3 regions of the Serpentinimonas sp. SSL01 genome follow, and region 1 is predicted to be linked to each of the others. Evidence: predicted binding sites of a transcription regulator. Region 1 holds the regulator's gene; each other region holds the start of a gene.
The links. The regulator HrcA, encoded in region 1, represses chaperone genes, less so after heat shock. The targets are predictions, from matches to a motif close to TTAGCACTCNNNNNNNNNGAGTGCTAA.
Positions count from the first base shown of each region.

Region 2: rpoH (RNA polymerase sigma factor RpoH) is a predicted target of HrcA. The motif match lies at 7,031-7,057, and genes of this name have one in related genera.
Region 3: groES (co-chaperone GroES) is a predicted target of HrcA. The motif match lies at 2,507-2,533, and genes of this name have one in related genera.

Region 1 covers NZ_CM150487.1:922,400-931,982, reverse strand. Annotated here, with positions in the region: gene mbhE (hydrogen gas-evolving membrane-bound hydrogenase subunit E) at 1-1,322, opposite strand, end outside; gene ACVMK0_RS04500 (sensor domain-containing diguanylate cyclase) at 1,437-2,387, opposite strand; gene ACVMK0_RS04495 (hypothetical protein) at 2,354-2,545, opposite strand; gene hrcA (heat-inducible transcriptional repressor HrcA) at 3,172-4,191, opposite strand; gene ACVMK0_RS04485 (NAD kinase) at 4,229-5,149, shown strand; gene recN (DNA repair protein RecN) at 5,146-6,801, shown strand; gene rapZ (RNase adapter RapZ) at 6,786-7,655, shown strand; gene mutY (A/G-specific adenine glycosylase) at 7,652-8,734, opposite strand; gene ACVMK0_RS04465 (dynamin family protein) at 8,745-9,583, opposite strand, start outside.
Region 2 covers NZ_CM150487.1:1,961,018-1,970,600, forward strand. Annotated here, with positions in the region: gene ACVMK0_RS09275 (glycosyltransferase family 4 protein) at 83-1,294, shown strand; partial or broken gene ACVMK0_RS09280 (UDP-glucose 6-dehydrogenase) at 1,362-1,646, opposite strand; gene ACVMK0_RS09285 (GNAT family N-acetyltransferase) at 1,796-2,608, shown strand; gene ACVMK0_RS09290 (UDP-2,3-diacylglucosamine diphosphatase) at 2,608-3,546, shown strand; gene ACVMK0_RS09295 (coniferyl aldehyde dehydrogenase) at 3,584-5,017, opposite strand; gene ACVMK0_RS09300 (PQQ-dependent sugar dehydrogenase) at 5,090-6,199, opposite strand; gene ACVMK0_RS09305 (hemerythrin domain-containing protein) at 6,386-6,922, shown strand; gene rpoH (RNA polymerase sigma factor RpoH) at 7,119-8,078, shown strand; gene lysS (lysine--tRNA ligase) at 8,142-9,583, opposite strand, start outside.
Region 3 covers NZ_CM150487.1:477,248-486,830, forward strand. Annotated here, with positions in the region: gene ACVMK0_RS02235 (flagellin N-terminal helical domain-containing protein) at 1-306, shown strand, start outside; gene groL (chaperonin GroEL) at 422-2,068, opposite strand; gene groES (co-chaperone GroES) at 2,112-2,402, opposite strand; gene ampD (1,6-anhydro-N-acetylmuramyl-L-alanine amidase AmpD) at 2,578-3,135, opposite strand; gene pssA (CDP-diacylglycerol--serine O-phosphatidyltransferase) at 3,303-4,166, shown strand; gene ACVMK0_RS02260 (2-isopropylmalate synthase) at 4,387-5,937, shown strand; gene ACVMK0_RS02265 (D-alanyl-D-alanine carboxypeptidase family protein) at 6,121-7,407, shown strand; gene ACVMK0_RS02270 (IclR family transcriptional regulator) at 7,487-8,293, opposite strand; gene ACVMK0_RS02275 (arginyltransferase) at 8,489-9,235, opposite strand; gene aat (leucyl/phenylalanyl-tRNA--protein transferase) at 9,232-9,583, opposite strand, start outside.

The sequences.
Region 1 (9,583 bases):
GGCGCCCAGAGCGCCACGCCGCCCTCGTGGGCATCGGGCGGGGTGATGTTGTGGCCTGGGTGGCGCCAGAAAACGCGCACCGCCGCCACCGCCGCCACCGCCACCGCCACGGCAGCAAAAATGGTGTTGGCAACCTTGACCAATTCGCTCAAGGCCCCGAGGGCATCGGCTTGCCCGACCACATCTTTGACCACATAGCCAAAAGAGAGCGGAATGCCGGCCATCGACAACCCAGCCAGCGCCGCCGCTGCGGCCGTGAGCGGCATGGCGTGGCGCAGGTTGCCCAAGCGGTCGATGATGCGCGTGCCGGTGCCATGGTCCACGTTGCCAGCGACGAAGAACAGCGGCGCCTTGTAGAGCGCGTGCGCGAGCAACAGCGCGCTGACCGCGACCGAAGCCCCGTGGCCATCCATGCCCACCAACATCACCAGCGTGCCCAGCGTGGCCACGGTGGACCAAGCCAAAATGCGCTTGAGGTCGCGCTCGCGCAGCGCCAGCAGCATCGCCCAAGCGGCGGTAAACGAGCCAAAAATCTGCAGCGTCCACTGCCACAGTTCCCAGCCGCCAAAGCCGGGATCGAGCCGCGCCAGCAGATAGACGCCGAGCTTGACCATGGTGGCCGAGTGCAGGTAGGCCGACACCGGCGTCGGCGCCGCCATGGCGCCCGGCAGCCAGAAGTGAAACGGAAACTGCGCGCTCTTGGTGAAGGCGCCCAAGATGATGAGCAGCAGCGCTGCCGTGAGCAACGGCGTGTGCTCGGTGTAGGGCAGCTGGGCGATGATCTCTTGGATGGAGAACGTGCCCATGTTCTGCCCGAGCAACAGAATGCCGGCCAGCAGCGCCAACCCACCGCTGCCCGTGACCACCAGCGCCTGCTGCGCCGACTTGCGGCTCTTGGGGTCTTCGTGGTTGAAGCCCACCAGCAGGAACGACAGCACGCTGGTCGCTTCCCAGAACAGGAACAGCACGATCAGGTTGTCGGCCATCACGGTGCCGATCATGGCGACCATGAAAAACGACAGCAAAATGTAGAGCCGCTTTTGCTGCGGATGCCCGGCCAGATAGCCGCCGGCATAGACGAACACCGCCACCCCGATGCCGGTGATAAGCAGCAGCATCAGCAGCGTCAGGCCATCGATGTGAAAGTCGAGGTGCACGCCCAGCGCCGGGATCCAAGGGACGTGGATGTCCAGCGGCAGCGGTTGCGTGGCCGCCGTCCAGAGCACGGCCATGAAGGCAAGCAGCGGCAGCAGCACGAAGGCCGTGCGCGCGCCCAAGCTCATGGCAGCGGCTGAGGGGTCAAGTGGGGGGTGTTGCGCCATGGGCCTCGAGTGTAATAATTTTTTGTCTCGAAAAACCTGAACTTGGCGCCCATTACGCCGAAAGATGCTGAAGCCTCAGCGGCTGCGTCTGAGCCTCTGAGCCCCGAGCAAACTTCAAAACTCGCCCTGTTGCCACATCTCGGGGGCAAAGCGCAGCACCCGGTTGCGGCCTTGGTCTTTGGCCTGGTACAGGGCTACGTCGGCGTATTTGATCGCCTGCCAGAAGCCGTCGGTGTCGCCGGGGAATTCACTGACCCCGACCGAGATGGTCTTGCGCAGCGTCTCGCCGTTGATGGTGACCTTCATCTGCTCGATGGCGAGGCGAATTTTTTCGGCCACGGCCATGGAGTCGCCCGGGCAGACGTCGATCAGCAGCACCAAAAACTCCTCGCCGCCAAAGCGGATCACGATGTCGGAGTCGCGCACGGCGCTGCGCAGGGTCTGCGAGGTTTGCTTGAGCAGCAAGTCGCCCACGTCGTGCCCATAGCTGTCGTTGACCTGTTTGAAGTAGTCGAGGTCGCACAGCAGCAGGCCGATTTGGGTCTTGCGCCGCAACACACCGCTGATGATCTGCTGCGTGTGCTCTTGCAAAAAACGCCGGTTGTAGAGCCCGGTGAGCGGGTCGATCATGGCCGACTCGCGCAGCGTCGCCATCAGGCGCTTGGCCTCGAGCACCGAGATCGACTGCTCGATGTAGGTGTTGGCGCTGAACAGTTTTTTGCTCATGCCCGCGTCTAGCGCGGCGCCGTTGGCATCGATGGCAAAGCGCATCTGCGCCACGCCGATGGTGTGCCCACCAGCCAGCATGGGGGTGCAGACGTGGCCGAAGCCGGGGTCGGGCTCGAAGCGCCGATACACGTCTTCGAGCGTGGTGTCGTCTTCGATCACTTTTTTGTACACCGTCATGCCATAGACGCGCTCGACCAGCTGATTGAACTTGTCGGACAGTTGGCCGATTTCGTCGTCGGTGCGGATGACGACCTTTTTGCTCAAATCCACATCGCCGGTGCTCAGCGCGTCGATCTGCCCGATCACTGTCGTGATGCCGTGAACGACAGCACGCAAAACCAGAACAGAGTGCCAACCCCGAGCAGCAAAAACTTGCGTTTAATGGGCAAATCGACGAACATGAGCTTGCGCAGCAGTTGGGTCGGCCACCCAAGTCGTTCAAGATAGTCATTGGACTCCACACCCGACCCACCGCTGGCGCGATTACGCTGCATCGGCTCACTCCTCAAAATCAGTATTATCAAACAGACTGGGGTCGGTCAGGGTCTAAAGCATTTCATACGGCGCTCAGCTCTCTGCCCAATTTTTAGTTGAAGGCCTGAATAATAGGGCAACGCCTTAGCTGTGCGTACACTGGCGGCTCAAGGGTGACGCTGAAAAATGGTGGGCCTCCCGTGAGTCGAACACGGCACCAACGGATTATGCGTACCAGCTATGGCTTTCGCCACCCCTTTCGGGTTTGTGGTCTGGACTGTCTCTTGTCGTTACGACCTGCCCGTACAGTCTCTACACGTCCTCCCCCCTAGGGGGAGTTTCGCTCGGGATCGCCACGCCTGCGCGGCAGAGGTTTCCCCGAATTTGAGCAGTTCTACCGGCAGGCAGAGTGAACTTACCCGCCGGCAACCCACATTCGCGCCGCCCGTATTCTTGCGAACCGCAGGGCGGCGCAGCTTAAGTCCGCTGCTCTAACCAAGCATGAGCTAGAGGCCCAGAGCTTGGGAGTTTACTGCATCCGAAAGCGACCAGACAAGCGGCCAAGCAAGCGCCGATACCCGCAACGGCACAGGCGTGCATAGGGTCACACCAAGGGGCTGGCCTCTCAGGGCGGGCTACGAAACCCCTAGCGCGGATGGCTCAGGGCGTTGCCCAGCAGCTTGGCGGTGATATCCACGATCTGGATCATGCGCTCGTAGGGCATGCGCTGCGGACCGATCACGCCCAGGGTGCCGACCACGGCGCCATCGACGGTGTAGGGCGCGCTGACCACCGACAAATCTTCGAACGGCACGCCTTGGCTGTCGCCGCCGATGAAGATCCGCACCCCGTCGGCCTGGTGCGACACGTCGAGCAACCGCATAAGCTGGGTTTTTTGCTCGAAAATGTCAAAGAGCCGCCGCAACTGCCCTAGGTCGTGCGAAAAATCGCTCACCGACAACAGGTTGCGCTCGCCGGCCACCAGCACCGCGTCTTGCTGCGCCTCGCTTTCGGTGCCCAGCTCCACCGCTTGCAGCATCAGGGCGGCGATCTCGCCGCGCAGGCGCTCGACTTCGGTGCGCAGGCGGTCGCGCACTTCGCTCAGCGTCAGGCCGGCGTAGTGGGCGTTGAGAAAATTGGCCGCTTCTTGCAGCTGGCTTTGCTCAAACTCGGGCTGGGTGTGGATGACATGGTTTTGCACCTCGCCATCGGGCGAGACCAGAATCACCAGCACGCGCCGTTGCGACAGGCTCAAAAACTCGATGTGCCTAAAGACGCTGGCGCGCTTGGGCACCCGCACCACGCCCACGAAGTGCGACAGGCTGGAGAGCAGCTGCGCCGCTTGGTTGAGCACTTGGCGCGGCTGCTCGCCTTGCAAGGTTGCGGTTGGCATGGACTCCGCGGCGGGTAGCTCGTCGCGCCGGGCGGTGAGCATGGTATCGACAAACAGCCGGTAGCCGCGCGCGGTGGGCACCCGGCCCGCCGAGGTGTGCGGGCTGGCAATCAGGCCGAGATCCTCGAGGTCGCTCATGACGTTGCGGATGGTCGCGGGCGAGAGCTCCAGCCCGGCCGCGCGCGACAGGGTGCGCGAGCCCACCGGTTGGCCGTCGGCGATGTAGCGCTCGACTAGGGTTTTGAGCAGGTGCTTGGAGCGGTCATCGAGCATGAGGAAGATTTTAATGGGCTTGTGCTTTAATTTGCACATGAATCAGCACGCCTCAACCCCTGCTGCACCGCCGCCAGCTGCAGAGCTGCGCTTTCGCCACGTGGCGGTGATCGGCAAGTACAACGCACTGGGTTCGCGCGACATCATTGACACCTTGGTGCATTTTTTGCTCGATCAGGGCTGCGCCGTGAGCCTGGAGCGCGAAACTGCCCTCAACACCGGGCTGGAACCCTACCCGGTGCTCGATGTAAACGAGATCGGCCGGCACTGCGATTTGGCGCTGGTGCTCGGGGGCGACGGCACCATGCTGGGCATCGGGCGCCAGCTGGCGCGCCAGCAAGTGCCCCTGGTGGGGATCAACCAAGGCCGCCTGGGCTTTATCACCGACATCCCGTGGCAGGGCTACGCCCCGGTTTTGCAGGCCATTCTGCATGGCCAGTACGAGCAAGACCGGCGCGCGCTGATGCACGCCAGCGTCTGGCGCGACGGCTCGTGCGTGTTCGAAACCATCGCCATGAACGATGTGGTGGTCAACCGCGGCAGCGCCCCCAGCATGGTGGAGCTGCGGGTCGAGGTCGATGGCCATTTCGTGGCCAAGCAGCGCGCCGACGGCTTGGTGATCGCCACCCCCACGGGCTGCACCGCTTACGCCTTGTCGGCCGGCGGGCCGCTGCTGCACCCGGCCATCGACGGCTGGATCATGGCCCCGATCGCGCCGCACACGCTCACCAACCGCCCGATCGTGCTGCCAGCCAGCGGCGAAATCGCGGTCGAGGTGGTCTCGGGGCGCGACGCCAGCGCACACTTTGATATGCAGAGCTTCACCAGCCTGCTGCACGGCGACCGCATTGTGGTGCGGCGCGCGGCGCACCAACTGTGCCTGTTGCACCCGCTGGGCTGGAGTTATTTTGACACCCTGCGGCGCAAGCTGCACTGGAATGAAGGGGGCGTGGGTTGAGCTGGCAACGCATGGCGCTGCGCGATTTCGTGATCGTGCGCGAACTGGAACTGGATTTGAACCAAGGCTTTACCGTACTCACCGGCGAGACCGGGGCCGGCAAGTCGATCCTCATCGACGCCCTGCAGCTGGCGCTGGGCGCGCGCGCCGACGCCGCCGTGGTGCGCGAGGGCGCGGCGCGCACCGAGGTGGTGGCCGAATTCGAGCCCACGGCGGCGGCCCGCGAGTGGCTGGCCGAGCAGGGCTTCGAGGGCGAGCCGGGCGAACCCTTGCGGCTCAAGCGCCAGCTCGACACCCAAGGCCGCAGCCGCGCCTGGATCAACGGCAGCACCGCCAGCGCGACCCAGTTGCGCGAGCTGGGTGAGCTGCTGCTCGACATCCACGGCCAGCACGCTTGGCAGCGCCTGACGCGGCCCGAAGCCGTGCGCCAGCTGCTCGACGACTACGCCCGCATCGACGCACGCGCCTTGCGCCGGCTCTGGAGCGACTGGCGCGCCGCGCAACGCAGCCTCGAGCAGGCGCGCACGCAGCAAAGCCAGCTGCAACAAGAGCGCGAACGCCTGCAATGGCAACTCACCGAGCTCGAGCGCCTGGCCCCGTTGCCCGGCGAATGGGAAGACCTCAACTTGCAGCACGGGCGGCTGGCGCACGCGCAAGCACTGCTCGAGGCGGCGCAAACGGCGCTGCACTGCCTGAGCGAAGACGAAGCCAGTGCCCGCACCCTGCTCTACCGCGCCGCGCAGGCGTTGCAAGCGCAGCAACACGTGGAGCCGCGCTACCAGGGGCTGGCCGAGCTGCTGAGCAGCGCGCTGGCGCAGGTCGATGACGCCTGCCACGACCTGCAGCAGCACGCCCAGCGCAGCGAGCTCGACCCGGCGGCGCTGCAGGCGCTGGACCAGCGCTTGGGCCTGTGGCTGGCGCTGGCGCGGCGCCTGCGCTGCGAGCCGCAGGCGCTGGCCGAGCGGCTGCAAGGCTGCCGCCAGGCGCTGGCCGAGCTCGAGCGCAACGCCGATCTGGCGGCGCTGGAGCAGGCCGAACACCAAGCGCAAGCGCGCTTTCGCGCCGAGGCCGAGCGCCTGAGCAGCCTGCGCCTAGAGGCCGGGGCGCGGCTTGGGCACGCCATTACGCAAGCCATGCAGGGCTTGGGGATGGCCGGCGGGCGCTTCGAGGTGCGGCTGCAGGCCCTGCCCGAGCCGCAGGCGCACGGCCTCGACCAAGTCGAGTTTTTGGTGGCTGCGCACCCCGGCAGCACCCCGCGCCCGGTGGGCAAGGTGGCCTCTGGGGGCGAGCTGTCGCGCATCGCGCTGGCGATCTCGGTCTGCACCAGCGAGGTCGGCAGCGCCCCGACGCTGATCTTTGACGAAGTGGACAGCGGCATCGGCGGCGCGGTGGCGCACACCGTGGGCCAGCTCATGCGCCGCTTGGGGAGCGACCGGCAGGTGCTGGCCGTGACCCATCTGGCGCAAGTGGCGGCCTGCGCGCACCAGCACCTGCGCGTGAGCAAAGGGCAAGACGCGCACGGCAGCAGCAGCCAGATCGAGCCCCTGGACGGTGCGCAGCGGGTGGCCGAAGTGGCGCGCATGCTCGGCGGTCAGCAGCTCACCGACACCACCTTGGCGCACGCTCAGGAGCTGTTGTGCAACTCGTCCTGATCACCGGCATGTCGGGCTCGGGCAAATCGGTGGCCCTGCACGCGCTCGAAGACGCCGGCTTTTACTGCGTGGACAACCTGCCGCCCGATCTGCTGGAGCCGCTGGTCGCCTTGCAGCAGGCCGAAGCCACCGAGCGCGTGGCGGTGGCCATCGACGTGCGTAGCGCCCGCGCGCTGCCCACCCTGCCCTTGCGGCTGCGCCAGCTGCGCGCCCGTGGCCTGCCGCTCACCGTGCTGTTTCTTGACACCAGCACCGAAACGCTGGTGCGCCGCTTCTCCGAAACCCGGCGCCTGCACCCGCTCTCGCTCAAAGACAGCAGCGACCAGCGCCGCGCCTTGGCCGATGCCATCGAGCTCGAGCGCGAGCTGCTCAGCGACCTGCGCGAGCAGGCCCAAGTGCTCGACACCAGCCAACTCAAGGCCGCGCACCTGCGCAGCACGGTCAAGGCGCTGCTGCAACTGCCCCCGGCCCGCTTGACGTTGGTGTTCGAGTCCTTCGCCTTCAAGCGCGGCGTGCCGATGGATGCCGATTTTGTGTTCGACGTGCGCATGCTGCCCAATCCGCACTACGAACCCGAACTGCGTCTGCTGACCGGGCGCGACCCGGCGGTGGCGCAGTTTTTGCAGGTCGAAGCCGAAGTGACGGCGATGCAAGAGCAGATCGAAGCGTTTTTGCGGCGCTGGCTGCCGCGCCTAGAAGCCGACCACCGCAGCTACGTGACGGTGGCCATCGGCTGCACCGGCGGGCAGCACCGCTCGGTCTATCTGGTGGAACGCTTGGCGCAGGGCTTTGCCGAACTGGCCAGCGTGCAGGTGCGGCACCGCGAACTCGACGCCTTGCAGCACCACCCTTAAACTTGCAAGCCCGTGCCTGCACCGGCAGCAGGCGGTAGGTGTTCGAGCAACCAGGTGCGGATCGGGGCTGGCAGCGCCACCAGCGGCTGCCCCAGCGACTGCAGCCAGCGCCCCGGCCCCAATGCGGGCTCTTGCAAGTCTGTACCCCACTGCCACTGCACCAGGTGCAGGCGCAGTTCGCGGTGCGTCAGGCTGTGCGAGATGACCGGATGCAGGGTGGGCGCTTGCCCCGCGCGCACACCGGGTGGCGCTTGCAGCGCGGCCTGCTGCGTGGCCAACACCGGCGGCGCGTACAAGCCGGCCCAGATGCCCCGCGGCGGGCGCTGCTGCAGCCAAATGGCCCCGTCGGCGCGGCGCAGCAGCAGCAGCCACCAGTCCTCGAGCCGGCGCGGGCTGCGGCGCGACTTGTGCGGCAGCTCGGCCACGCGTTGCTGCGCCAGCCCTAGGCACAGCGCAGCCACCGGGCATTCGGTGCAGCGCGGCTTGCTGCGGGTGCAGATTTGGGCCCCCAAGTCCATCAGGCCTTGGGTGTAGGCGGCCATGTCGGTGGCGCTGGCATTTTCAGGCAGCAGCCCTTGGGCCTGCTGCCACAGCGTGCGCTGGGTGGGCGCGTGCGCCAGATCGCCCCCAAAGGCCAACAGCCGCGCCAGCAGGCGCTTCGCGTTGCCGTCCAGAATGGAAACCCGCTCGCCGAAGCAAAAGGCCGCTATCGCCGCCGCCGTGCTGGCCCCGATGCCGGGCAGGCGCTGCAGCTCGGCCGCGCTGCCCGGCCAGCGCCCACCTTCTTGCACCACCAGTCGTGCACAGGCATGCAAGTGCCGCGCCCGGCTGTAGTAGCCCAGCCCGCTCCAATGCGCCAGCACCTCGTCCGGTTCGGCCTGCGCCAGCGCCCACACATCGGGGAAGCGCTGTACAAAGCGCTCGTAGTAGGGGCGCACAGTCGCCACTTGGGTTTGCTGCAGCATGATCTCCGACAGCCAGACCCGGTACGGATCACGCGTGCCTTGCCACGGCAGGTGGTGGCGGCCCAAGCGCCGCTGCCACGCCACCAGCGCGTCAAAAAACAGCGCTTGCGCCATCCGCGCAGCTTTAGTTTGTTGCTGTAGACAACGCTTTATCGGCCAGTGGCACCAAAGGGGTATCCGGCGCGGCAATGTCAGACGCTAAAGAGGCCCCGTCTGCGTCAGGTTGAACCGCTTCAGCGCACAACTGCAGCCAGCGCGCAAGCTCGGCCTCGACCTCGGCTTGGCGGGCCAGCAGTTCGTTGATGCGCTCATCCAAGCTTCCTGCAGCCTCTTGGATGCGGTGCACGGCTTCGATGCGGCGCGCAAAATTGCGCTTGCGCTCGCGCAACTGACCATCGAGCTGCGAGGCTGCGGTTTTGCTCCAGATTTCGGCTTCGCTCGAGGCTTCCTCATAGAGCTTGCGCAAGCTCGACAGCACCGCTTTGGCCAGCCGCTCGCAAAATCCAACCTGGGTGAGCCGCAGCAGATTGGTCAATCCCAAATACTGCAAGTGTGCACTCTCGATGCCATCGATCTCCCGCACAAAGCGGGTCAGATCCAGCCGCTGCGGTGTCTGCAGAGTAAAACCATATTCGGCGTTGAGGCTGCGAAACATGCCTGAGAGCATGTCCTGCACCTCGTTGGCCCAGTGCTGCGATTGGGACATGCCGCCGCGCAAACGCGCGAAGGTGTCTTTGTAGATCGTTTTCACGCCCAATTTGACTCCAGGCTGCTTGAGCGCCTGAGCAAACTCGGCCACTTCGGCCTTGATCTGGTTGCTGCCAAGCTGGGCAAACAGCAGCCGCAGCGTCTTGAGGTGCACCGAACGCACAGTTTGTATGCGCAGTGCGCTCTGGTCAAATTCGGCTTGCTCGAGCTCGATGCGGGCGCGCATCTGCCGGATCACCGTCGCGTTTTTGCCAC
Region 2 (9,583 bases), 1.0 Mb from region 1:
AGCGCAGACAAACCCTGATTTGTCACGATTACTTCATCAATGCGTCACGCGCCTGTTACGCATTGCGCCCAGCATGTGGCGCATGAACGCCCCCGACCCCTGCCCGCTCCTGATCGAAGATTTTCCGCACACGCCGCGCTCGCTGCGTGTGGCGCTGGTGAGCGAGACCTACAGCCCCGAAGTCAACGGCGTCGCGCTCACGCTCGAGCGCATGGTGCACGGTCTGCGCGCGCGCGGTCACGACCTGCAGGTGGTGCGCTCGCGCCAAGCCGGCACCGATCAGCCCAGCGCACAAGCCGGCCTGGAGCAGGTGCTGATGCGCAGCCTGCCGATCCCGAAATACCCGCAGGTGCGCTTTGGTCTGCCGGCCAAGAGCGCGCTGCTGCGGCTGTGGTCGCTGCGCCGGCCCGATCTGGTGCACATCGCCACCGAGGGGCCACTGGGCTGGTCGGCGCTGCAAGCGGCGCGCAAGCTCAAGCTGCCGGTGAGCACCGACTTTCACACCAATTTTCATGCCTACAGCCGCCACTACGGCGTCGGTTGGCTGCAAAAGCCAATCATGGCCTATCTGCGCAAGTTTCACAACGGCGCCGACTGCACCTTGGTGCCCACCGCCAGCCTCAAGGCCGAGTTGCAGGCGTTGGGCTTTGAGCGGCTGCGGGTGGTCGGGCGCGGGGTCGATACGCAGCGTTTCAACCCGGCGCAGCGCAACCCGGCTTTGCGCGCCGCCTGGGGCGCGGCCGACGACGACTGCGTGGTGCTCTTTGTGAGCCGCCTAGCGGCCGAGAAAAACCTGAACCTGCTGGCGCAGGCCTTTGCCGCCATGCAGCAGGTGCAGCCGCGCTGCAAGCTGGTGTTGGTGGGCGACGGCCCCGAGCGCGCCCACGTGCAGGCGCTGTGCCCGCAGGCGCTGGTGTGCGGCATGCGCACCGGCACCGACCTGGCCCAGCACTACGCCAGCGCCGACGTGTTTTTGTTCCCCAGCCAGACCGAGACCTACGGCAACGTGATCCCCGAGGCCATGGCCAGCGGCCTGGCGGTGCTGGCCTACGACTACGCCGCCCCGGCCGAGCTGATCCGGCACCAAGAAAGCGGTCTGCTGGCACCCTTTGGCGACAGCGCACGCTTCATCGAGCACGCGCAGCTGCTGGCGGCACAGCCCGAGCTTGTGCAGGCGCTGCGGCGGGCCGCCCGCGCGCGCACCGAGGCGCTGGACTGGGGCCAGATCGTGCAGCAGACCGAAAATTTGTGGTTGCAAATGCTCACAAAAAGCGCAGGCACACGCCCGGCTTGAACGCGGGGCGCTGTTGAGCAAACCCCTCACAACAACGCGGCCACGCCCTGCTGCTGCCGTTGCTTGCCGCGCGCTCGCCCTCGGCCCCGGCGGGCAGCCCGATGACGATCCGGTCGGGCCGCGTGAAGTCCTCCATCGCCGCCCCCTCCTTGAGAAACTCGGGGTTTGAGACCACCGCAAAAGGGCTGCCGCTGCGCCCGCGGCGACGCAACGCGCTGGCAATCGCCTCCGACACCGCCGCCGCCGTGCCCACGGGAACGGTGGATTTGTTGACCACCACCAGAAAGCCGTCGAGGTGGCGCCCGATCTGCTGCGCCACCGCCAGCACGTGTTGCAAGTCGGCCGAACCGTCGCTGCCGCCTGAGCGTGTCACTGTTGCTGCAAGCCCATGAAATATTGATGAATGCCCGATTTTTGGCAGCTGTCACGATTAATTCATGCCAGTGCCATTTGCAGGACACACGGCAGCCAAAGAATCGCCAGGCAAAGGAGCTTTCATCCATGACCGATCTGTCTGTGCTGGAAAAACTGCGTCAACCCCAAGGGTTGGGCCTGCCGCCGGTGGCGCCGCGCCCAGCGGCTTGCCAGAGCGCCCCCCTCCATGTCAGCTGGGCCCGCCATCTAGACGAAGTGCGCGCCGCGCAGCGCCTGCGCTACCAGGTGTTTGCGCTCGAGATGGGCGCGCGCCTGCCGCAGACCCTGCCCGGGCACGACATCGATCTGTTCGACGACTTCTGCGAGCACCTGCTGGTGCGCGACGCCGCCAGCGAGCAGGTGATCGGCACCTACCGCGTGCTCACGCCCACCCAAGCCAAGCGCGTGGGCGGCTTTTACAGCGAAACCGAATTCGACCTGACGCGGCTGCGGCTGCTGCGCGAGCAGATGGTGGAACTCGGGCGCAGCTGCGTGCACCCCGAGCACCGCCACGGCGGCGTGATTCTGGCGCTTTGGAGCGCGCTGGGCGAGTTCATGACGCGCAACCGGCTGCACACCATGATCGGCTGCGCCAGCATCCCCATGACCCCCGAATCGGGCGGCGGCCACGCGGCGGCCAGCATCTGGCGGCAGCTGAGCCTCAAGCACTTGGCTTCGGTCGAGTTTCATGTGCGCCCGCGCCTGCCGCTGCCGATCGAGCGCCTCGATTCCACCTTGGTCGTCGAACCGCCGGCGCTCATCAAAGGCTATCTGCGCTTGGGCACCAAGGTGCTGGGCCCGCCGGCCTGGGACCCGGACTTCAACACCGCCGACCTGCCGATGATGATGCGCTTGGCCGACCTGCCGCCGCGCTACCGCAAACACCTGCTGGGGGCCTGATGCGCAGCGGCTTTGCCCCCGACACCCACCTGCAAGGACTGTGGTCTGCCGGGGCGGCTGCCGATTCGGCGGCGGCGTCTGCGTTGGCCCATCCGCACCCGGCCGACGACGACGGCGACGGCGACGACGCACTGCACGCCTCGGGGCGGCGCCTGCGCACGGTGTTCATCTCCGACCTTCACCTCGGCACCGCCGGCTGCCAAGCCAAGGCGCTGCTGGCCTTCCTGAAGGCGCACCCGAGCGAAAAGCTGTATCTGGTGGGTGACATCATCGATGGCTGGCAGCTGCGCCGCAAGTGGTACTGGCCGCAGAGCCACAACGACGTGGTACAAAAGATTTTGCGCCGTGCGCGCAAGGGCTGCAAGGTCATCTACGTGCCGGGCAACCACGACGAGTTGGCGCGCCACTTCATCGGCCACCAGTTTGGCGGCGTCGAGGTGGTGGAAGACGCGATCCACCAGACCGCTGACGGCAAAAAGCTGTGGGTGATCCACGGCGACCACTTCGACGGCGTGATCCAGTACGCCAAGTGGCTGGCCTACTTGGCCGACAACCTCTACGATCTGGCGCTGCGCCTGAACACGCGCTTCAACTCGCTGCGCGCCCGGATCGGGCTGCCGTACTGGTCGCTGTCGCAGTACCTGAAATACAGCGTCAAGGGCGCGGTCAACTACATCCAGCAGTTCGAGCGCGCGGTGGCGGCCGAGGCGCGCAAGCGCGGCTTCGATGGCGTGGTCTGCGGCCACATCCACCACGCCGAAATCCGCGACATCGACGGCACGCTGTACTGCAACGACGGCGACTGGGTCGAGAGCCTCACCGCCTTGGTCGAGCACCACGACGGCCGACTCGAGATCGTGCACTGGCCCCAGCGCAGCGGGCAGCGCACGGCGCCAGAAGCGCAAACCCAAGCCGTGCCGGAAAAGCTCAGCGCATAACTCAGCGCATAACTCAGCGCATAACTCAGCGCACAGCTCAGCGTATAAACCAGCGCAACAACTGGCGCAGCAGCCAGCCGCCACCAGCGGGCGCGTAGGGCGGATAGACCAGCTCGCCGCTGTTGAAGCGCCCCTTGGCGTGCACGCCCTTGGCCTTGGAGAAGGTGAGAAAGCCCTCGTGGCCATGGTACTGCCCCATGCCGGATGCGCCCACGCCACCAAAGGGCAGCTCGTCTTGGGCCACGTGCATGAGGGTGTCGTTGATGGTGACGCCGCCGCTGTGCGTGCGCTCGAGCACCTGCTGCTGCACCTGCCGGTCGTGGCTGAACAGGTACAGCGCCAGCGGGCGCGCGCCGCTGCGGATGTGCGCCAGCGCTTGGTCCAAGCTGGCGTAGCCGATGACCGGCAGCAGCGGGCCAAAAATCTCCTCTTGCAGCACGGTGGCGCTTTCGGGCACCCCGAGCAGCAGCTGCAGCGGCATTTTGCGCGTGCCCTCGAAGGTTTCGGCGGCCGGGTTGCATTCGATCACCTGCGCCCCGCCGGCGCGCGCCTGCTCCAGCCAAGCCTGCAGGCGCTGGTGCTGGCGCTGGTTGACGATGGCGCTGTAGTCGGGGTTGGCGCGCAAAGTGGGGTAGAGCTGCGCCACCGCCGCTTGCATGGCCTGCGCAAAAGCCTGTTCTTGGCCAGCGGGCAGCAGCACGTAGTCGGGGGCGATGCAGGTCTGGCCGGCGTTGAGCAGCTTGCCAAAAGCGATGCGCCGCGCCGCCACCGCCAGATCGGCGTCGGGCGCGATGAGGGCTGGCGACTTGCCGCCGAGCTCGAGCGTCACCGGAGTCAGGTTGCGCGCCGCCGCCGCCATCACGATCTTGCCCACCGCCGTGGAGCCGGTGAACAGCAGATGGTCCCAAGGCTGCTGTGCAAAGGCGCTCGAGACCTCGAGCGCGCCTTCGACCACGGCCACCGTGTCTTCTTCGAAAGCCTCGGCCAGCAGGGTGCGCAGGGCTTGGTTGGTGGCCGGTGTGAACTCCGAGAGCTTGAGCATGACGCGGTTGCCCGCCGCCAGCGCCCCCACCAGCGGCAGCAGGGCCAGCTGGATGGGGTAGTTCCACGGCACCATCACCCCCACCACCCCGAGCGGCTGGAAATAGACCCGGTTGCTGGCCGGCGCAAACAGCACGCTGACGCTGCGCCGCTGCGGTTTCATCCAGCCGCGCAAGTGTCGCGCCGTGTGCGCGATGCCCTGCAGCGTGGTGAGGATTTCGGCCAGCAGGGTTTCGTGGCGCGAGCGGGCCGAAAAATCGCTGTGCACGGCCGCGATCAGCGCCTCTTGGTGGCGCACGAGGGCGCTGCGCAGCGCGTGCAGGCCCGCTAGGCGCTGGTGCAAGGTGGGCATGGGCGCGCGCGCAAAGGCGGCGCGCTGCTGCTCGAACAGGGCCTGCAAATGCTCAACGGGAGACGGATCGGTGTTCATGGCGGGTGGGGCGTGCTGGTGCAAGGGCGCAAACCCCGATTGTGTAGGCAAGCGCAGCCGGGCCGCCGGGCATCAAGGCGGCAGCAGGCGGATCAGCTGGCCGTCGCGCTCGTCGGTGAGCACATAGAGCAGGCCGTCTGGGCCTTCGCGCACGTCGCGGATGCGCTGCCCCAGGTCTTCGAGCAGGCGCTGCTGGGCCAGCACGCGCGTGCCCTCGAGCTGCAGGCGCAGCAGGTGCTGGCCGCGCAACGCGCCCACGAACAAATTGCCCTGCCACTGCGGCCCGTAGCGGTTGCTGCGCAAAAACGCCATGCCCGAGGGCGCGATCGAGGGCGTCCAGTGCACCAGCGGCTGCTCCATGCCGGGGTGCTCGGTGATGCCGGCCCCTATGCGCGTGCCGATGTAGTTGACGCCGTGCGTGATCACCGGCCAGCCGTAGTTGCGCCCCGGCAACACGCGGTTGAGCTCGTCGCCGCCGCGCGGGCCGTGGTCGTGAATCCACAGTTGGCCATCCGGCCCCCAAGCCGCCCCCTGCGGGTTGCGGTGCCCCCAGCTCCAGATTTCTGGCAGGGCGCCGGCGCGGCCCAGCAGCGGGTTGTCGCGCGGCACCGAACCGTCTTTGGCCACGCGCACCACCTTGCCGTGGTGGTTGTCCAGCGTTTGCGCATCGTCCATGCGGCTGAAGCGGTCGCCCAGCGTGAGGAACAGATGGCCGTCGGGCGCCTCGACGATGCGGCAGCCAAAGTGGTGCCGACTGCCGACCTTGGGGCTTTGGCGAAACAGCACGCGCACTTGCTCGAGGCGGCGCAAGTCGGCCGACAGGCGCGCGCTGGCCATAGCCGTGGAGTTGCCGCCGCCGGCCGGGGCTGGTTCGGAATAGCAAAAGTAGATGGTGCGGTTGCTGGCAAAGGCGCTGTCGGTGATGACGTCGAGCAGGCCGCCCTGCCCGCCTTCGTCGATGTCGGGCAGGCCCTGCAGCGGCGCGCTGATGCGGCCGTCGAAGCCGACCACGCGCAAGCGCCCGGCGCGCTCGCTCACCAGCACCTGTTCGGGGCCGATGAAGGCCAGCGCCCACGGGTGCTCCAGCCCCTGCGCCAACACCTGGGTGCGCACCGGGCTGGCTTGCGCCTGGGCAGCGCTGAGCCACAGTGCCAGCACCAGAATCAGCCCTGTAAGGGCCAAGCGCCCCCACGCGTGGTGTGCTGCCCCCAAAGGCCAAACGGCCCGCGCATGCCCAGGAGAAGGTTCAAAGTCAGATGCAAACATTTTTCTCCACTCGCCTAAACCGCGCTTGTTTGCGCTTGATCAAACCAAGCTGCGCGCAACGCGCAGGATAATGCAAAAGAATTCAATCGGAGGAAGCGCCCTATGATAAGCCCCCGCTCCCAAATCGCCCTGTTTGACTTTTTGGATCAATCCCACCGCGAGTTGCAGCGCCATCTGGTTTTGTTGCGCGCCACGGTCGAGGCCTGCCAGACACAGACGCTCGACGCCGCCGGGCGCCGGCAGGCGCGCACAGTGCTGGATTTTTTCAACGGCGAAGCGCGCCAACACCATCTGGACGAAGAGGCCCACATCTTTCCGGTGCTGCTGGCCAGCCGCGACGAAGAACTGGCTGCCGCCGCGCGCCGCTTGGTACAAGACCACGGCTGGCTGGAAGAAAACTGGCTGCACATCGCACCCGCCATCTCTGCATTGAGCACGGGCAGCCAATGGTTTGACCACGCCGAGCTGCAACACGCGCTGGAGGTGTTCGAGGCGCTGTACCTCGATCACCTGCTGCTCGAAGAATCGCTGGCCTACCCGGAAGCGCAAAAGCGCCTGCAAGCCTACGACCAAGCGGGCATGGGTCGCGAGATGGCACAGCGGCGCGCCCAAACGCGCAGCGCCACTGCGCCAGCCTGAGTCTGGCCGCCTACGGAGCCTACCGACTGGCTTGCTGGCGCGCCCTGCTTCGGGGCTGCACTGTTCCTGCTTCGGCAGTGTCTTTTTGGGTTCTTGCCACCGCCGCTCTTGGCACTCAACGCCATAGAGTGCTAATATTCAATTGTTGCCCTATCGGCCAGAGCCGCACGGCTTGACTATCAAAGGAGATGCCCCCATGAGCAGCACCGCCCTTGCACCGTTTACGCCTTACCAACTCGCGCCCTCCGCCCCCGTGGGCTGGACGGGCACCTCGGCGCTGGTCTTGCCCCCGCTGGGCAACCTAGACGCCTACATCAGCGCCGTCAACCGCCTGCCGCTGCTCACCGCCGAGGAAGAGCACGACTACGCGCAACGCCTGCAGCAGCACAACGACCTCGAGGCCGCCGGGCGGCTGGTGATGTCGCACCTGCGGCTGGTGGTGTCGGTGTCGCGCCAGTACCTGGGCTACGGCCTGCCGCACGCCGACCTGATCCAAGAGGGCAACGTGGGGCTGATGAAGGCCGTCAAGCGCTTCGACCCGCAGCAGGGGGTGCGGCTGGTGAGCTACGCGCTGCACTGGATCAAGGCCGAAATCCACGAATACATCATCAAAAACTGGCGCATGGTGCGCGTGGCCACGACCAAGGCGCAGCGCAAGCTGTTTTTCAACCTGCGCAGCATGAAGCAGGCTTTCAAGGCGCAGGCGAGCGATGCCGACACGCACCGCGAGCAACTGAGCGAGTTCGAGGTGGACGCGATGGCGCGCGAGCTCAAGGTGCGCCGCGCCGACGTGCTCGAGATGCAGACCCGGCTCGCCGGCGGCGACGTGGTGCTCGACCCCAGCCCGGGCGACGACGGCGAGGAGGCCTACGGCCCGATCGCCTACTTGGCCGACAACGGCCACGAACCGAGTGCGGTGCTGGAGGCGCGCGAGCGCGACCACTTGGCCAGCGAGGGCGTGCAGCAGGCGCTGGGGCAGCTCGATGAACGCGCGCGCCGCATTGTGAGCGAGCGCTGGCTCAAGGTGGCCGACGACGGCAGCGGCGGCATGACGCTGCACCAACTGGCGGCCGAATACGGCGTGAGCGCCGAGCGCATACGGCAGATCGAGGCTGCGGCGCTGAAAAAAATGCGCTTGGCGCTGGAGGCGGCTTAAGCCGTTGAGGCGCGCTGAGAGGCTGGCAAGGCTAGGCCACCCTGCCCCTCTGCCCCTCCTGATTCAGCCCTCCCGGCGCAGCGCCGGGAACAGAATCACGTCGCGGATGCTGGGGCTGTCGGTGAGCAGCATCAGCAAGCGGTCGATGCCGATGCCGCAACCGCCGGCCGGCGGCATGCCGTACTCGAGCGCGCGCACGAAGTCGGCGTCGTAGTACATGGCCTCGTCGTCGCCGCCGTCTTTGTGGCCCGCTTGGGCGGCAAAGCGCGCGGCTTGGTCTTCGGCGTCGTTGAGCTCGCTAAAGCCGTTGGCCACTTCGCGCCCGCTGATGTAGAGCTCGAAGCGCTCGGTGATGCTCGGGTCGGTGTCGGAAGCGCGCGCCAGCGGCGAGATTTCGGTCGGGTGGTTGCAGATGAAGGTGGGCTGCCACAGCTGCGGCTCGACGGTTTCTTCAAAGTACATGACTTGCAAACCGGCCAGGCTGCGCTCGGCCAGCCGCTGCTTGACTGGGTCGAGGCCGAGCTGCTGCAACTGGGTTTGCAGCCAGGCGCGGTCGTCGGCGTGGGCGCCGGCGTGGCTGTACTTGGCGATGGCCTCGCGGATGGTGAGGCGCTCGAACGGCGCGCCCAAATCCACATCGCGCCCTTGGTACTGCAACCGCGTGCCGCCACAGACACGCTGCGCCACGTGGCGGATCATCTGCTCGGTAAACACCATCAGGTCGAGGTGGTTCCAGTAGCCCGCGTAGAACTCCATCATGGTGAACTCGGGGTTGTGGCGCACGCTGATGCCTTCGTTGCGGAAGTTGCGGTTGATCTCGAACACGCGCTCGAAACCGCCCACCAGCAGCCGCTTGAGGTAGAGCTCGGGGGCGATGCGCAGGTACATGTCCTGCTCGAGCGCGTTGTGGTGCGTGACGAAAGGCCGCGCATTGGCGCCGCCCGGTATGGGCTGCAGCATGGGCGTTTCGACCTCGAGAAAGTCGTGCGCCAGCATGAACTCGCGCAGGCTGCTCACGGCCAGGCTGCGCGCCAGAAAGCGGCGACGCGCTTGCGGGTCGGTGATCAGATCGACGTAGCGCTGGCGGTACTTGAGCTCTTGGTCGTGTACGCCGTGAAATTTGTCGGGCAGCGGCCGCAGGCTCTTGGTGACCAAGCGCAGCCGCTCGACTTGCAGCGTGAGCTCGCCGGTGCGGGTTTTGAACAGGGTGCCCTCGGCGGCCACGATGTCGCCCAGATCCCAGTGCTTGAAGGCGGCGTGCTGCTCGGCCCCGACGCTGGCGTCGTTGAGGTAGATCTGGATGCGCCCCTCGGTGGGCCCAAAGGAGCCGTCTTGCAGCGTGGCAAAGCTGGCTTTGCCCATCACGCGCTTGAGCATCATGCGCCCGGCCACGCTGGCGCGCACCTGCAGCGGCTCGAGCATCTCTTTGCTCAAGGCCCCGTACTCGGCGTGCAAGGCCTCGGCGCGCTGCTGCGGCTTGATGTCATTGGGGAACGCCACCGGCC
Region 3 (9,583 bases), 450 kb from region 1:
GACACGGGCTTGAGCGCAACCGCGCGCACGGCAGCGCTGGCGCATGTCAACGCCGATTTACAAACCGGCCAAGACCGTTTGCTGCTGGTGCGCGGCCGTTTGGGCGAATTGCTGCAACGTGCCGACAGCATCGACAGCATGTTGCAAGACCGCTCGCTGGCTGGGCAGCAGGCCCTGTCGCAACTCACCGACCTCGACATGGTGCGCGCGATCTCCGATTTCCAAACGCGGCAACTGGGGCTGCAAGCAGCGCTGCAGTCTTACGCTCAGGTGCAGCGTTTGTCGTTGTTTCAGTTCATCGCCTGAGTTTGCGGCGCGCACAAAAAAAGCCGGGAGGCTCTTCAGCTCCCCGGCTTTTTTGGTTCGCCAGCCCCGAACCCAGAAGGCCCGTGCCGGCGACCAGTGGCTCACGCCAGCGACATCACATGTCCATGCCGCCCATGCCGCCCATACCACCCATGCCGCCGCCCGGCATGGCCGGTGCGTCGTCTTTGGGGGCTTCGGCCACCATGGCCTCGGTGGTCAGCATCAGCGCCGCCACCGACGCAGCGTTTTGCAGCGCCGTGCGCGTGACCTTGGTCGGGTCCAGAATGCCCATGTCGATCATGTCGCCATAGGTGTCGTTGGCGGCGTTGAAGCCGTAGTTGCCCTTGCCGGCCAGCACCGAGTTGACGACCACGCTGGGCTCGCCACCGGCGTTGGCGACGATGATGCGCAGTGGCTCTTCGACCGCGCGCAGCACCAGCTTGATGCCGGCTTCTTGGTCGGCGTTGTCGCCCTTGACCGCGCCGATGGCTTGGCGTGCACGCAGCAGCGCCACGCCGCCGCCGGCCACAATGCCTTCTTCCACGGCCGCGCGGGTGGCGTGCAGCGCGTCTTCAACGCGGGCTTTCTTCTCTTTCATCTCGACTTCGGTGGCGGCACCGACCTTGATCACCGCCACGCCGCCGGCCAGCTTGGCCACGCGCTCTTGCAGCTTCTCACGGTCGTAGTCGCTGGTGGCTTCTTCGATCTGGATGCGGATCTGCTTGACGCGCGCTTGGATGTCGTCTTCAGCGCCGGCACCGTCGATGATGGTGGTGTTTTCTTTGCCCACTTCGATGCGCTTGGCTTGGCCCAGATCGGCCAGCGTGACCTTCTCGAGCGTCAGGCCGACTTCTTCGGCGATCACTTTACCGCCGGTCAGGATGGCGATGTCTTCCAGCATCGCTTTGCGACGGTCGCCAAAGCCCGGGGCCTTGACCGCCACCACTTTCAGGATGCCGCGGATGGTGTTGACCACCAGCGTGGCCAGCGCCTCGCCTTCGACGTCTTCGGCAATGATCAGCAGCGGGCGGCCGGCCTTGGCCACGGCTTCGAGCGTGGGCAGCAGGTCGCGGATGTTGCTGATTTTCTTGTCGAACAGCAGCACGAAGGGGTTGTCCAGCAGCGCCGCTTGTTTTTCGGGGTTGTTGATGAAGTAGGGCGAGAGGTAGCCACGGTCGAACTGCATGCCTTCGACGATGTCGAGCTCGTTGTCCAGGCTCTTGCCGTCTTCAACCGTGATCACGCCTTCTTTGCCGACCTTGTCCATCGCCTTGGCGATGATGTCGCCGATGCTGGCGTCGGCGTTGGCCGAGATCGCGCCCACTTGAGCGATTTCTTTGCTGGTGGTGGTGGGCTTGGAGGCTTTCTTCAGCTCTTCGACCAGGGCGGTGACGGCCTTGTCGATGCCGCGCTTGAGGTCCATCGGGTTCATGCCGGCGGCCACGTACTTCATGCCTTCGCGCACGATGGCTTGGGCCAGCACCGTGGCGGTGGTGGTGCCGTCACCGGCGTTGTCGCTGGTCTTGGAAGCGACTTCCTTGACCATCTGCGCGCCCATGTTTTGCAGCTTGTCTTTGAGCTCGATTTCTTTGGCCACCGAAACACCGTCTTTGGTCACGGTGGGAGCGCCGAAGCTGCGCTCGAGCACCACGTTGCGGCCTTTGGGGCCCAGGGTCACCTTCACGGCGTTGGCCAGGATGTTCACACCCTCGACCATGCGGGCGCGGGCTTCACCGCCGAAAACTACGTCTTTTGCTGCCATTTGTTGCTATCCTTGAAATGAGTGGGGGTGAATGGGGCGCGCTTCAGCGCACGACGACCGCGAACAGGTCGTCTTCTTTCATGACCAGCAGCTCGTCGCCATCGACCTTGACGGTCTGGCCGCTGTACTTGCCAAACAACACGCGGTCGCCGACCTGCACGCTCAGGGCTTTGGTTTCGCCTTTGTCGTTGGTCTTGCCCGGGCCGACGGCCAGCACTTCACCTTGGTCGGGTTTTTCGGCGGCGTTGTCGGGGATCACGATGCCCGAAGCGGTTTTGGTTTCCTGTTCCAAGCGCTTGACGATCACGCGATCGGCGAGGGGGCGAAGTTTCATGGGTTCTCCTGTCACAAAAAAGGCACACACAAAGGTGCGGTTGCTACGAAAGTCGTGGGGGCCGGCCGCGGCTGCCTTGGGCAGGCCGCCGACCGAGGCCGTTGTTAGCACTAACCACCAACGAGTGCTAATGATAAGGGCGCAGCGCCGCTTTTCAAGGGGGGGTGGCGAAAATCTACGCTTGGTCTTGCGGCCACAGCCCGGCCAAGCGTTCGCGCGGCCAGCCGGTCAGGCGCTGCAGCAGCGCCCAGTCGAAACCCGGGCCGGGGTCGGCCTTGCGCCCGGGGGCGATGTGCTGGTGCCCGGCCACGTGCTCAATCGGGTAGCGCGCCGCGAGCTCGAGGCACAGCGCGGCCAGCGTTGGGTACTGGGCTGGCTCGAAGGGCTCGCCTTCCAGGCCTTCGAGCTCGATGCCGATGGAAAAATCGTTGCAGTTGGGCCGGTCCTGCCACTGCGAGGCCCCGGCATGCCAGGCGCGGCGCTCGCAGTCCACAAACTGCAGCAGCTCGCCGCAGCGGCGAATGAAGTAGTGCGCCGACACCTGCAGGCCCCGGATCGACTCAAAGTAGGGGTGCGCGCCCCAGTCCAGCGTGCCAGCAAACAGTTGCTCGACCTGCGGGCCGCCGTACTGCCCCGGCGGCAGGCTGATGGAGTGCAACACCAGCAGCGTGATGCGCGCCTGCGGCGGGCGCGCGCCGTGGTGCGGGCTGGGGCAGCGGCGGGGGGTGGGCATGGGCACGGCGGAAGGGCTTTAGGAGAAAGGCGGGTTGGGGGCGGTGAGGTTCAGGATATTGAGTCTAGCTGGAGTGGGCGGCACATTTACCCGAGTCAGTCCAGATAAGGGTGTCAGCCCAGATGTCGATGTCCAGATGCCGAGCGCAATGGCTTACACTTGCCGCCATGCAAGCCGATGCCAGCCCCCCACCTGCCCCCAAGCCCGAGCCCGATTCGGGGGCCTGTGGAGCTGCTGCACCGCCCCCGCCCCCAAGCCTACCCCCGCCACGGCGCATCAAGGGCATCTACGTGCTGCCCAACCTGATCACACTGGCAGGGCTGTTCGGTGGGTTTTATGCCGTGGTCATGGCCATGAACGGCCGTTTTGATCTGGCCACGCTGGGTATTTTTGCGGCCATGGTGCTCGACAGCCTCGACGGCCGGGTGGCGCGCCTGACGCGCACGCAAAGCGCCTTTGGCGAGCAGATGGACTCGCTGGCCGATATGGTCTCGTTTGGCGCCGCGCCGGCGTTGGTGGCTTACGAGTGGGCGCTGTACGACCTGGGGCGCTGGGGCTGGATTGCGGCTTTTGTCTATTGCGCCTGCGCGGCGCTGCGGTTGGCGCGCTTTAATGTGAACACCGCCGTGGTCGATCGGCGCTACTTCCAGGGCCTGCCCTCGCCGGCGGCGGCGGCGCTGGTGGCGGGCTTCATCTGGCTGGCGACCGAGTTCGAGGTCAGCCCCCCCGATCTGGTCTGGCCGATGTTCGCCCTCATGCTTTACGCTGGGCTGACCATGGTCTCCAACATCCCCTTTTACAGCTTCAAAGACCTCAACCTCAAGCGCAGCGTGCCGTTCGTGGTGATCGTGCTGGTGGCGTTGGGGATCGCGGTGATCAACATCCATCCGCCGCTGGTGCTGTTTGGCCTGATCGCCGGCTATGCCGCCTCGGGCTACGTGGTGTATGGCTGGCGCAAGCTGCGCGGCGAGCCCACCAGCGTGGTGAGCACCAGCACCCACGACCCAGACGAAAAAGACCTGCACCGCTGAAGGTGATAGGCAGGGGCAATCGCCCGCCCGACTGGGCATGTTATATTGCTGCCATGCAAAACCTGCGCGCGCTATCGCTACTACCCTTGTTTCACCACGGGTCGGCGAGCTAGCGCACGCCTTTTTTGCACAACGGCCCGTTTGCACCCGCAGCGGGCCGTTGGTGTTTTAGGGGCTGCGGGCAACACCAGGTTGCGGTCACACCGCTTGGAGCACTCACATGAGCGACAAACTGATCATTTTTGACACCACCTTGCGCGACGGCGAGCAGTCGCCCGGCGCTTCCATGACCAAGGACGAGAAGCTGCGCATCGCGCGCCAGCTCGAGCGCCTGAAGGTGGACGTGATCGAGGCTGGCTTTGCCGCCGCCTCCAACGGCGACTTCGAAGCCGTCAAGGCCATCGCCGACGCCATCAAGGACAGCACCGTGTGCTCGCTGGCGCGCGCCAACGAGCACGACATCAGCCGCTCGGCCGAGGCGCTGGCCGGCGCGCGCAGCGCCCGCATCCACACCTTCATCGCCACCAGCGCGCTGCACATGGAAAAAAAGCTGCGCATGACGCCCGACCAGGTGTTTGAGCAGGCGCAGCAGGCGGTGCGGCTGGCGCGCCAGCTGTGCCCCGACGTCGAGTTCAGCCCCGAAGACGGCTACCGCAGCGACCCCGACTTTTTGTGCCGCGTCATCGAGGCGGTGATCAGCGCCGGCGCGCGCACCATCAACATCCCCGACACCGTGGGCTACGGCGTGCCCGAACTCTACGGCCACTTCATCCGCGACCTGCGCGAGCGCGTGCCCAACTCCGACCTCGCGGTCTGGAGCGTGCACTGCCACAACGATCTGGGCATGGCGGTGGCCAACTCGCTCGCCGGCGTCAAGATCGGCGGCGCGCGCCAGGTCGAGTGCACCATCAACGGCTTGGGTGAGCGCGCCGGCAACTGCGCGCTCGAAGAAATCGTCATGGCCGTCAAAACGCGGCGCGATTACTACGGCCTTGAAGTCGGCATCGACACCACGCAGATCGTGCCTGCCAGCCGCATGGTCAGCCAGACCACCGGCTTTGTGGTGCAGCCCAACAAGGCCGTGGTCGGGGCCAACGCCTTTGCCCACGCCAGCGGCATCCACCAAGACGGCGTGCTCAAGGCGCGCGCCACCTACGAGATCATGCGCGCTGAAGACGTGGGCTGGAGCGCCAACAAAATCGTGCTCGGCAAGCTCAGCGGCCGCAACGCCTTCAAGCAGCGCCTCGACGAGCTCGGGATCGCGCTGCACAGCGAAGTCGAGCTCAACGCCGCCTTTGCCAAGTTCAAAGAGCTGGCCGACCGCAAGTCGGAAATTTTTGACGAAGACATTCTGGCGCTGGTCAGCGACGAGAGCGTGACACCCGACCACGAACACTACGCGCTGGTGGCGCTGGCCCAGCACAGCGAGACCGGCGAGCGCCCGCAAGCGCGGGTGGTGTTCACCATCGGCGGCAAAGAGTACTGCGGACAAGCCGAGGGCAACGGCCCGGTGGATGCGTCGCTCAAAGCCATCGAGACCCACGTGCACAGCGGCGCCGAGCTGCAGCTGTATTCGGTCAACGCCATCACCAGCGGCTCGACTGAAAGCCAGGGCGAAGTCACGGTGCGGCTGCAGCACGCAGGCCGGGTGGTCAACGGCGTCGGCTCCGACCCCGACATCGTGGTCGCGTCGGCCAAAGCCTACCTGAGTGCCCTCACCAAGTTGCACAGCAAGGCCGAGCGGGTGCAGGCGCAGGGCTGGCCGGTCTGAAGCGCAAGCCGCCCGGGCTGCGCTGCGTGGGCCTTGAGCGGCCTAGGGAAAACCCTTAAACGGCCGCAAAAATCTTGTGATGAGGGCTTAAAAACCCCTCACAAGCGCCTGAATCTGGATTGGTTTTTGATTTTTCTCTCTATACTGGCAGCCCCAGCGCCTGTTTCTAGAGGGTAGAAAAACATGAACCGATACCAATTTGTGCTGCGCCCAGGCTGGTCGGCGGCCCTGCTGCTCGGGTGCACGGGTTTGCTGCTGCCCGTGCACGCCCAAACGCCTTTTCCTGCCAAGCAGCGCGTGGCGGCGCCCGAGGTGCGCATCGAGGGGGCTCGGGCCGCGCCTGCTCAGGTCAACAGCCCCCGGGCCGAGCGCGATCGCGCCACAGCGCCGCAGGCCAGCCGCCCCAGTGTCGCCCCAGCCAGTGCGGCTAGGCCCGAGTCTGCAGGGCAGCGCTTCGCCGCCAAAGAACAAATCGCATCGGATGCGCAGATCGAGCGTGCGCGCCATGCGGCGGCGCAGTCGCAGCGGGTGTCGGTGGTGGTGGCAGCGGCGCCGACCCAGCCGCTGCGTGCCGCCATGCCCGCTGCCCCCGCCGTGGGCAACGCATCCGCCAGCCCGATGCAGGCCGAGCGCTTGGGCTTGCGTGTGGCCGACGACCCGCTCGAGCTCGATTCAGGCGTGGCGCTGCTGGTGGATGCCAACACGGGCGAAATTTTGCTCGGCAAAAACGACACCGTGGTGTTGCCGATCGCCTCCATCACCAAGCTCATGACCGCGATCGTCGTGGTCGATGCCCAGCAGGATTTGAACGAAGTCCTGACCATCACCCAGGCCGACGTCGATCGGCTGCGTGGCAGCGGTTCGCGCCTGCCAGTGGGGGCGCAGCTCACGCGCGGCCAAGCCCTGCATCTGGCGCTGATGTCGAGCGAAAACCGCGCCACCCACGCGCTGGCGCGCTATTTCCCCGGCGGGGTGCAGCAGTTCGTGCGCCAAATGAACCGCAAGGCGGCCGAGTTGGGCATGCACGACACCCACTTTGCCGACCCCACCGGTTTGTCGGGCGCCAACCGCTCCAGTGCCCGCGACTTGGCCATGCTCACGGCGGCCAGCTCGCACCGCCCCTTGGTGCGCGAGCTGTCGGTCTCACCGCAGTACCAGTTGGCGCTTGGGCCGCGCACGATCACCTACCGCAACAGCAACGTGCTGGTGCGCAACGGCGACTGGGAAATCAACCTGCAAAAAACCGGCTTCATCCGCGAGGCTGGGCGCACGCTGGTGATGCAAGCCGATGTGTCGGGGCGTTCGCTCATCTTGGTGCTGCTGGGTGCCAGCGGCAGCCAAGCGCGTGCCACCGACGCCGAGCGGCTGCGCCGCTGGGTGTTGCGAAGCCTGTTTTCGAGCGGCCCGCGGCCGGCCGATGCGGTGTCGGCCAGTGAGCGCGAGCGCTCGGGGCTGCGGCAACCGAGCTAAACGCCAGACGCGGCACGCTTGATCGGGGGTCTGCCCTGCAGTGGGGCACCCAATCAGGCCATGGCACCAAGCATGCGCATCAGGGCAGGTTCGGTTCGGCTTGCCAGCCCAGCGCGGCGCTGATCTGCCCCGCAGTGGCGCGCAGCTTGGGCAGCCAGCTTTCTTCGAGCCGATCGGCCGGGGCCGAGATCGACAAGCCCGCCACCAGCCGGCCTTGGTCGTCGTATATGCCGGCGGCCATGCAACGCACCCCCAGCTCCAGCTCCTCGTTGTCGCGCGCCACGCCGTGGCGGCGGCACAGCGCCAGTTCGCGCTCCAGCAAGGGCAGCTGGGTGATGCTGTTGCGCGTTTGGCCCATCAGGCCGGTGCGGCTGGCGTAGGCGCGCAGGCGCTGCGGATCGTCGGCGGCCAAGAACAGCTTGCCGACCGAAGTCAGGTGCAGCGGCGCCCGGCCCCCGATGGCGCGCACCACCTGCATGCCCGAGCGCTCGCTGTAGGCGCGTTCCACGTAAATGATTTCGTCGCCTTGGCGCACGCTCAGGTTGACCGGTTGCTGGATTTGTTTGTGCAGCTCGCGCATGGGCAGCAGCGCCGCGTCGCGCACGCTCAGGCGGCCCTTGACCAAGTTGCCGAGCTCGAGCAGGCGCATGCCCAGCCGGTAGGCCCCGGGTTCGGGCCGCTCGACCAAGCGCCCCAAAGCCAGGTCGTTGAGGATGCGGTGCGCCGTGGAAGGGTGCAAGCCGGCGCGCTCGCTGATCAGCTTGAGTGGCACCGGCTCTTCGTGCGCGGCCAGCACCTCGAGCAGCTGCATGATGCGTTCGATCACCTGCACGCTGGGCTTGGGCGGCGAGATGGGCAGGGGGGCGCTGTGCGGAATGCGGTTCATGGTGCGTAGCCCTTGGCAGAAAGCATGGCAGCGCATTTTACTTGGTGAAAAGCCATTCCACGCCATTCCACGCTAGCCATTCCACGCTAGGTATGGCGCGCTTGTGTCGGTGTGCACGCGGTGGCGCGCGATGGGTGGTGTGCATGCGCCGGTACACCCAAGCCACGCACCAGGCTGGTACACCGCCAGCGCAAGCTAACTGGCAGGCGGCGTTTGCCAGCGCCCACCGAGCAGCAACTGGTGCGGCTGAAAGCGGCTTTTATAGCTCATCTTGGGGCTGGCCTCGATCCAGTAGCCCAGATAGAGGTAACGCAGCCCCAGCTGACGCACCTGTTCGAGTTGCCACAGCACGCTGTAGCTGCCGTAGGCGGCGCTGGGGTCGGCGGGGTCGTAGAAGGTGTACACGGCGGACAGGCCGTCTTCGAGCACATCGAGGATCGAGACCATGCGCAAGGCCTCGGCGCCGCCATCGGGCGCCGGCTCGTTGAACTCGACCAGCCGCGTGTCGGCGCGGCTTTGCAACAGAAACTGGCGGTACTGTTCGAGGTCGTCGTGGTCCATGCCGCCACCGGGGTGGCGCTGGCGTTGGTAGCGCAAGTACAGATCGTAGTGCGCCGGCCGCAGGCCCAGCGTGAGCACGCGCGCTTGCAGGTGGGCGTGGCGCTTCCAAGCGCGGCGCTGGCTGCGGCTGGGCGCAAAGGCTTGCGCGTCCACGCGCAGCGGCACGCAGGCTTGGCAGCCGTCGCAGTGCGGCCGGTAGGTGTAGAGTCCGCTGCGCCTAAACCCTTGGGCCACCAGTTGCGCGTAGGTGTCGCCCCGGATCAGGTGACTGGGCGAGGCCACGAGGGAGCGCGCCGTGCGCTCGTTCAAGTAGCTGCACGGGTAGGCGGCGGTGGCGTAAAACTGCACGGCTTGCAGCGGGAGTTCCTGCGGGTGCGTCACGGCGGTGGGGGTTGGGTGCTGGGGTTGGGAGCCAACAGGGTTTGCCAGTGTACGGTTTCGAAGCGCCAAAGCGGGCTGGGCGCAGCCATGGCCTGTTGGGCGCTGCGCAAAAATTCGCTGCGCGACAGGGTGCGGGCACCGAGTGAGGCCAGGTGCGCGGTGTCTTGCTGGCAGTCGATCAACGGCACCTGCCAGGCGCGGGCGCACGCCACCAGCGCCGCCAGCGCGATTTTGGAGGCGTTGGGGCGGCGGCTGTACATCGATTCGCCAAACACCATGCGCCCCAAGTTGACGCAGTACAGGCCGCCGACGAGTTCGCCTTGGTACCAGGTCTCGACGCTGTGCACG